DNA from 2 places in the Tepidiforma thermophila genome. Region 1 is predicted to be linked to the other one. Evidence: riboswitches for the same ligand, from Rfam matches in the RefSeq annotation. Region 1 holds a riboswitch; the other holds the start of a gene.

The links. Region 1 has a riboswitch for S-adenosylmethionine ahead of thrC (threonine synthase). Riboswitches for the same ligand answer to the same signal wherever they lie in the genome.
Region 2: linked by a shared signal. The riboswitch ahead of metK (methionine adenosyltransferase) and the one ahead of thrC (threonine synthase) in region 1 are both predicted to bind S-adenosylmethionine.

The regions. Positions count from the first base shown of each region.
Region 1 covers NZ_PDJQ01000001.1:1,757,619-1,761,822, forward strand. The annotation lists gene A9A59_RS08515 (ubiquitin-like small modifier protein 1) at 1-115, opposite strand, end outside; gene A9A59_RS08520 (NIL domain-containing protein) at 188-430, opposite strand; gene thrC (threonine synthase) at 430-1,674, opposite strand; SAM riboswitch class I at 1,862-1,973, opposite strand; gene A9A59_RS08530 (hypothetical protein) at 2,042-3,244, opposite strand; gene A9A59_RS08535 (enoyl-CoA hydratase/isomerase family protein) at 3,411-4,199, opposite strand.
Region 2 covers NZ_PDJQ01000001.1:1,323,807-1,328,010, forward strand. The annotation lists gene trpA (tryptophan synthase subunit alpha) at 1-369, shown strand, start outside; gene aroH (chorismate mutase) at 536-907, shown strand; gene aroF (3-deoxy-7-phosphoheptulonate synthase) at 942-1,985, shown strand; gene A9A59_RS06435 (segregation and condensation protein A) at 2,053-2,778, shown strand; SAM-I-IV-variant riboswitch at 2,827-2,934, shown strand; gene metK (methionine adenosyltransferase) at 3,028-4,191, shown strand; gene A9A59_RS06445 (nucleotidyltransferase family protein) at 4,197-4,204, shown strand, end outside.

The DNA of each region.
Region 1 (4,204 bases):
AGGCACTCTCGAGGTTGTCGACGAGCAGCGCGAGGGTCGCTCCTTCCGCCGTCACCGTCGGCTGATTCCCGGTGAGCGGTCGGAGCGGCTGGGGAATGCGGACATGAATCGGCACGGTCTGTTCCTTCCTTGCGTCTTCGGAAATTGATCACATGCGGCATAGTGATTGCAACGCGGAGGGGCCTGCTTAACCCTCGACCACATCGCCCGTCACCGGGTCGACCCGGACCCCGCGCTCCTGGGCCCAGGCGATGCTGCGTTCGATCTCATCCGGTTCACCCTCGAGCTCGAGCACAACCCACCCCGTTTTCTCGTCAACGTCGGCCATCCGGACGTTGGTGATGACCTGGAACTCGTGGCCGAGGCGGTAGATGATCGGCTCCCGGATGAGGTTTTCGGGAAAGGTAAACCGGACACGTTTGACGGCCATCAGGCGACTCCCTGTGCCAAACGGGCACCGTAGGCAGCTTCGAAGCTCTCAATCGTGGCGTCAATCTCGAGCGGCGGGTTGAGCGCCTCGGCCACTGCTTCGACCGTCTTGAACCCGGCGCCCGTGATGAACGCCACGGTGAGCTCGTCAGGGTGAATTCTGCCCTGTTCGGCCAGCTGCTTCAGCGAGGCGATGGTGACGCCGCCTGCCGTCTCGGCGAAGATCCCTTCCGTTTCGGCCAGCAGCTTCATCCCGGCAACGATCTCGTCGTCGGTCACGCTCCCGCAGGCGCCGCCCGTCTCCTTGAGCTGCACGAGGCTGTAATAGCCGTCGGCCGGGTTGCCGATTGCGAGCGATTTGGCGATCGTGTTCGGCCGCTGCGGACGGAAGTTCATCGAACCTTCCTGCCACGCGGTCGCGACCGGCGAGCAGCCGGCAGCCTGTGCCCCGCTCATCCGCGTCTTCGGCTCATCGATGAGTCCGGTCTTCCAGAGCTCCTGGAGCCCCTTACGAATCTTCACGAAGAGCGAACCGCTCGCAATCGGTACGACGCAATGGTCGGGGGCCCGCCAGCCGAGCTGTTCGGCAACCTCGAAGCCGAGCGTCTTCGAGCCTTCCGAGTAGTACGGGCGGACATTCACATTGACGAACGCCCAGTTGTACGAGCCGGCCAGCTCGGCGCAGAGGCGGTTCACCGCATCGTAGTTGCCGCGCACCTTCACCAGCGTCGGCCCGTAGATGCTCGAACCGAGCACCTTCCCCAGTTCGAGGTCGTGCGGAATGAACACGACAGCCTCCATCCCGGCTGCAGCGGCGTGCGCGCTCACGCTGTTCGCAAGGTTGCCCGTGCTGGCGCAGGCCAGCTTGTCGTACCCCAGCTCCCTGGCGCGGCTGGCTGCGACCGCCACCACGCGGTCCTTGAACGACCAGGTCGGGTTGACCGTGTCGTTCTTGATGTACAGGTGGTTCAATCCCAGCGCCTTGCCCAGGTTCTTCGCCCGAATGAGCGGAGTAAATCCGGCCCCGATATCGATGGCAGCATCCGGGTCGCACGGCAGGTAGTCCCGGTAGCGCCACAGTGAGGCCGGCCCGCGCTCGATCCGGTCCCGGGAAACCGACTTCCGAATGGCGTCGTAGTCGTACGTAACCTCAACCGGCCCGAAGCAGAAGTCGCACACGTGTCGCGCTTCGAGCGCGTACTCACGGTGACACTCGCGACAACGGAGATTTTTGGCAAAGCTCATGCTCTTCCTCCCTGAGCGGTGGGCCCGCAGCAGCCCCGGCGCGGCTGCGCAGTGCTCGGCGGGCAACGGCGTCGACGGTACGGGAGGCCCCTCCTCGTGAGGGGCTAGAGCATGACCATTCGGCCCAGGAACTCAACCATCTCGGCATCTCCTCGTTCCGCGTGGGCCGTGTTTCGGAGCGAAGTCGCTCTCATCTTTCCCCCAGGGAGAACCCGGGAGGCCGGACTTGGCACCTTACCCATCCGGGCAGGTTGCCGGGGTTTCATCGGGCCGGTCCCTCAACCCCATCTCGATACGAGCGGCCACGTTCGCGGGATTTCTACCAATGCTAGCACGACGGCGTGCTAACGCGACAACCAGTTATGCCTCAGGTTACCGGCTCCAGGCCCAAAGCGCGGATGACCTCGACCAGGTCAGCGATGTCAAACACCCGGCCGAGCAGGTCATCGAGCTGGCGCAGGTCGAATGGGTCTCCCGCGCCAATCCCCGCTGCGGTTGCGAGCACGGTCATGTATGCAGCCGCCAGCGGTTCCGTCGGCGACTCGAGGGTCGTGACCGTCGGGTACGCCTGCGCGACAAATTCCGCGAATGAGCGCTGCGGGGCGTTCGTGTCGGGGAGAACTTTCATGACTCCCGGAGAGCGGAGCACGCCGATCGACTCGGGCCACACACCTCCACTGTTGATGAAGGCGAGAGCATCAATCCGCAGCTCTCTGGCGAGCCGGGTACGCTCCCTGACCAGTGATGGGTCGGCCGCGAGGAGCTGTAGATACAGGAGGGTGTCGAAGGCCGTCGCAGCCACTTCTTCGACTTTGCTGTCGAAACGGTCGCAGTGCACGGCCTCATGCGCGAGGAGCGGCATGAGGAGCTCGATCCGCTCGTCACGCAGGCCCGGGTCGACCGATAGAACCCGGGCGCCGTTGCCCGCGTAGGTCACCCGGGCGAGCAGCCGCTCGCTCCCCGGCGGAGGGCGAAAGTCGATCGACGCTGCCGGGAGCCCGGTACAGTTCTGTGCTGTCAGGAGATCGGCGAGGGCAGGTTCGGCGAATGTGCCGACAAGCCCGGCGAGCGCAGCCCGGAGTTTCGGGGACGGCACGACCGCAGCCGGGATTGCGTCATAGATCGCGAGGGCTTCGACGATACTCGCCGCAGCCATCCCCCGCTGCCGGAGGTGGCGCTCGAGCTCGAGCCGCATCATGGCGGGGTCATCGGCGGCCGGGTCCGGCGGGCGCGGTGATGGCGGGTCGAAGAACGCTGGGTCCGCCGGCGTGAGCGCGGCGGATGCCAGCAGCGCGATGACTGGCTCGAGTCCACCGGTCACCTCAGCATCAATGGTCCCGGCGGCGCCCGGAGCGAACGCCCGCCGCGAAATCCGCAGCGTGCTCCCCCTCGTCACAAGTGCGTCGACCTCGAGCACTACCTGTCGCCGGTCGGCCGGGCTCCGTTCGGCATGCCTGACCAGCACACGCTTCGTGCTGCCGTCGGCCTGCAGCACATCAACCTCGAAATGGGATGCGAGCGGGATCCGGGACTCGGCGGGGACCGCCGGGCCATCGAATGTGACGGTCACGGCGGTTCGTGTGGTTGCCAGGCCATCCTCTCGCACGCGCTCAGCGGTTACGGAGACAACCCCGGGGATGGTAGGCGCCGCACGTTCCTCCCTGCACCCCGACAACAGGACAAGCAGGACCCATCCGCTCAACCCGAGAAGCAGGCGAGCGCGAGTCCCGCCCATATCAGCGGCCCCGGTAGTTCGGTTTTCGCTTCTCGGCGAAGGCGCGCGGCCCTTCCTTTGCATCCTCGGTGGCCATGAGGCGTGTCAACAGCAGCTCTTCGAACGCGAGACCGTGGTCGAGCGGCATATCGAGCCCCCGCCGGATTGCCTCCTTCGCCGCCCGGACGGCGAGCGGGCCGCGCTCGCAGATGACGCCCGCGATCTGAAGGGCGCGGTCCATCAGCTCGTCCTTCGGCACGATGTGGGAAACGAGACCGATGCGGAGCGCGGTTTCGGCGTCGATCTGTTCTCCCGTCAGGATCATGTAGTTTGCCCACGCCGCCGGGATCGCCCGCGGCAGTCGCTGTGTGCCTCCAGCGCCCGGCATAATCGCCCACCGCACTTCCGGGAGGCCGAACCGGGCATCCGGTGTGCAGATGCGGATATCGCAGGCGAGGGCGAGTTCGAGGCCGCCCGCAAGGCAGTAGCCGTGAATGGCGGCGATGATCGGCTTGTCAATCGTCATCCGCCGGGTGAAGCCCCCGAAGGGCACCGGTTTCCCGCCCTCAAACTGGTTCTCTCCGCGTGCAGTCGCGACGAGGTCCATCCCCGTGGAAAACGCCTTCTCCCCGGCACCGGTCAGGATTGCTACCCGGAGCGCATCGTCATCCCGGAAGTCGCACCAGGCGCGGTACATCTCGCTCGAGGTCTGCGCATCGATGGCGTTCAGGGCCTGCTCGCGATTGATGGTGATGAGCGCAATCGCATCACGTTTTTCATAACGGATGTTCGAGAAGCCGGGCTCAGACATCATCG
Region 2 (4,204 bases), 430 kb from region 1:
CAGGCCTGCCGCGCCCACGACCTCAGCTTCGTCCCCCTCGTCGCCCCCACAACCCGCGACGAGCGCATTACCCGCATCGCCAGCGTTGCCGATGCTTTCCTCTACTGCGTCTCCGTCACCGGAACCACCGGCAAAGGCAACGTCGCCCTCGATACCCTCCCCGAGTTCATCAGCCGCGTCCGCGCCCGGACCAGCCTCCCGCTCGCCGTCGGCTTCGGCATCAACACCCGCGAGCAGGCCGAGGCCGTCCGCCGGGTCGCCGATGCCGCCGTCGTCGGCTCTGCTATAATCACCGCCATCGACGCTGCGGAGGAAAACCACCGCGCCCAGCGCGTCAGGGAGTTCGTGGAGGATGTCTCCGGCCGGTAGCGGACAGGTGATCGCGGCCCACAGACGGCCGGCTGCGCCTCAACAGGCGTGGCCGCGTCCACCTGTGGGCCGTGCATATGGCAGTCCCCCGGCCGGGGCCTTTGGCGCCCGCCCGTCCTGAAGCCTGCCATCCCACCCCCAGGAACACCCAGGAGGACCTGCGCGTATGCCCGTCCGCGGCGTCCGCGGCGCGACGACCGTCGACCGCAACCAGAAAGAAGAGATCCTCGAGCGCACCCGCGAACTCCTCATCCACATGGTCGAGGCCAACGGAATCCGCATCGAGGACATCGCTTCCGCCTGGCTCACCACCACCCCCGACGTCTACGCCGAATTCCCCGCCGTGGCCGCACGCCAGCTCGGCTGGACCCTCGTCCCCCTCATGCAGAGCCACGAGATGTCCGTCCCCGGCATGCTCCCGCGCTGTATCCGGGTGCTCCTCCACTGGAATACCGACAAAGCCCAGAGTGAAATCCGCCACATCTACCTGCGCGAGGCCGCTCGGCTTCGCCCCGACCTCGCGTCCAACGTCCCCTAGCACAACCCCAACCACAAACGGAGCAGCCTTACCCGTGATCATCGTCGTCTCCCCCGAAGCCACCCCCGATGACATCGACGTCATCATCAAGCGCATCGAAGAAACCGGCCGCCAGGCCCACCTCTCCGTCGGCCAGGAGCGCACCATCATCGGCGTCATCGGGTCCGATGAACCCGGCCTCGAAGACATCTTCCAGGCGCTCCCCCGCGTCGAATCGGTCCACCGCGTCACCCGCCCCTACAAACTCGCCTCCCGCGAGTTCCACCCTGCTGACTCCGTCATCGATGTCGGTTACGGCGTCAAAGTCGGCGGCACCGAACTCGCCATCATGGCCGGGCCTTGCTCCATCGAAAACGAAGAGCACATCTTCGATTCCGCCCGCGCCGTCAAAGCCGCTGGCGCCAACATCCTCCGCGGCGGCGCCTTCAAGCCCCGCACCTCCCCCTACACCTTCCGCGGCCTCGGCGAAGAGGGCCTCCGCTACCTCCACGCCGCCGGCAAGGCGCATGGCCTCCCCGTCATCACCGAGCTCATGAGCGTCCGCGACATCGACGCCGTCTGCCAGTACGCCGACATCATCCAGATCGGCGCACGCAACATGCAGAACTTCATCCTGCTCGATGAAGTCGGCCGCGCAAAGAAACCCGTCATGCTGAAGCGCGGCCTCTCCGGCCAGATCGAAGAGTGGCTCCTCGCCGCCGAGTACATCATGGCCCAGGGCAACCCCAACGTGATCCTCTGCGAGCGCGGCATCCGCACCTTCGAAACCGCCTACCGCAACACCTTCGACGTCAACGCCATCCCGCTCGTCCGCGAGCTCAGCCACCTCCCCATCATCGCCGACCCCTCCCACGGCACCGGCAAGGCCTCCCTCGTCACACCCGTCGCCATGGCAGCCATCGCCGCCGGCGCCGACGGCCTCATGATCGAAGTCCACAACAACCCCGACCACGCCCTCTCCGACGGCGCCCAGTCGTTGACATACGAACGCTTCGCTTCCATGATGCGCTCGGTCGGTGCTGTCGCCGCTGCAGTCGAGCGGACGCTCCCGGGGGTGTGGGCGCCTGCCAGCGCGTAACAGCACACACGGTCGCAAGACCGTACCGGCGCCGCCTCAGCGGGGGGGCATCGCGCCGGCAGGAGCTATGGCAGAAATCTCGCTGCCCGTCTTCCAGGGGCCGCTCGACCTCCTTCTCCACCTCATCGAGAAGGACGACCTCGATATTACCGCCGTTTCCCTCGTCGCGGTGACCGACCAGTACCTCGCCGCCATCCACAACGGCGAAGGCTTCGACCCCTCCGCACTCGCAGAGTTCGTCGCCGTCGGCGCACGCCTCGTCTACCTCAAATCGCGTGCCCTCCTCCCCCGCCCCCAGGGGGAGGAGGCGCCCTCCCTCGAAGACGACGACGTCGGCGCCGAGCTCGTCGAACTCCTCCGCGAATACCGCCGCTTCCTCCAGGTCGTCGAACTCCTCGAAGAGCGCCAGGAAGCCGGCCTCCGCATCTACACCCGCCTCGCTCCCCCGCCCGCCCTGCCCGAAGCCTCCCCCCTCGAAGGCGTCAGCATCGAGCGCCTCCACGCCCTCATGCTCAAGCTCCTTCAGCGCCGCCCCCGCGAAGCACGCCCGCGCGCCATCCTCCCCCGCGATACCACCATCACCCTCGCCCAGCGCCTCGAACAGTTCCGCGAACGGCTCCGCCGGCGCGGCCGCTTCTCCTTCCGCCGCGCCATCCTCGAGTGCGCCACCCGCGTCGAAGTCGTCGTCTCCTTCCTCGCCGTCCTCGAACTCCTCCGAACCGGCGAAGCCGATGCCCTCCAGGAAACCCCCTGGGGCGATATCCAGGTCCTCGCCCTCGCCCCCGCCGCCTGACGCTCTCCCCCGCATCTTCCGCGACGACAGCCCGCCTGCTACCCTTGCTGCAAGCGTCAAGAGGGCGTTCGTGCCCGGCAACCTGGTTATGCCTCCAAGGTGCCAAACCGACGCGGCCCCGCGGCCTCGGCCGCACGGGCAACAAAAGGCGGGCTTGCGGGAAGGCCCGCCCCTCGCCGCCAATCCCACCGGCGCGAGGGGATTTTTCATGCCCGCGCGAAGGCAACTCCATCACCGAAAGGGCAGCACGTGTCCGAACGCAAGCTCCTCACCTCCGAGTCCGTCACCGAAGGCCACCCCGATAAGCTCTGCGACCAGGTCAGCGATGCCGTCCTCGACGCACTCCTCGAGCAGGACCCCCAGGCCCGCGTCGCCTGCGAAACCGCCACCACCAACGGCCTCGTCCTCGTCATGGGCGAAATCACCACCTCCGGCTACGTCGATATCAACAAGCTCGTCCGCAAAACTATCGTCGATATCGGCTACGACTCCTCCGTCAAAGGCTTCGACGGCCACACCTGCGGCGTCATCACCTCCATCTCTGAACAGTCCCCCGATATCTCCCAGGGCGTGAACAACAGCGACCCCCGCAACATCGGCGCTGGCGACCAGGGCATGATGATCGGCTTCGCCTGCCGCGAAACCCCTGAGTTCATGCCCCTGACCATCTCCCTCGCCCATCGGCTCACCCGCCGCCTCGCCGAAGTCCGCAAAACCGGCCTCCTCCCCTGGGTCTGGCCCGACGGCAAATCCCAGGTCACAGTCGAATACGACGAGCACTGGAACCCCATCCAGGTGGACACTGTCGTGATCTCCACCCAGCATGCCCCCGATGTCGAAGACCAGGAGTTCATCACGACCCAGGTCAAAAAGCACGTCATCGAACCCGTCGCCGGCCCGCTGCTCAGTAAGGACGTCATCATCCACGTCAACCCCACCGGCCGCTTCGTGATCGGCGGCCCCCGCGGCGACGCCGGCCTCACCGGCCGCAAGATCATCGTCGATACCTACGGCGGCGTCGCCCGCCACGGCGGCGGCGCCTTCTCCGGCAAAGACCCCACCAAGGTCGACCGCTCCGGCGCCTACGCCGCCCGCTGGGTCGCCAAGACTATCGTCGCCGCCGGCCTCGCCAGCCGCTGCGAATTCATGCTTTCCTACGCCATCGGCGTCGCCCACCCCACCTCCATCGGCGTCGAAACCTTCGGCACCGGCCTCATCCCCGATTCCGAAATCCTCGCCGCCGTCCGCAAAGTCTTCGACCTCCGCCCCGGCGCCATCATCGAAGACCTCCAGCTCCGCCGGCCCATCTACCGCCCCACCGCCGCCTACGGCCATTTCGGCCGTACCGACCTCGACCTCCCCTGGGAGGATACCTCCCGCGCACCCGACCTCCGCGCAGCCGCCGGTCGCTAGCCACCGTGGACGC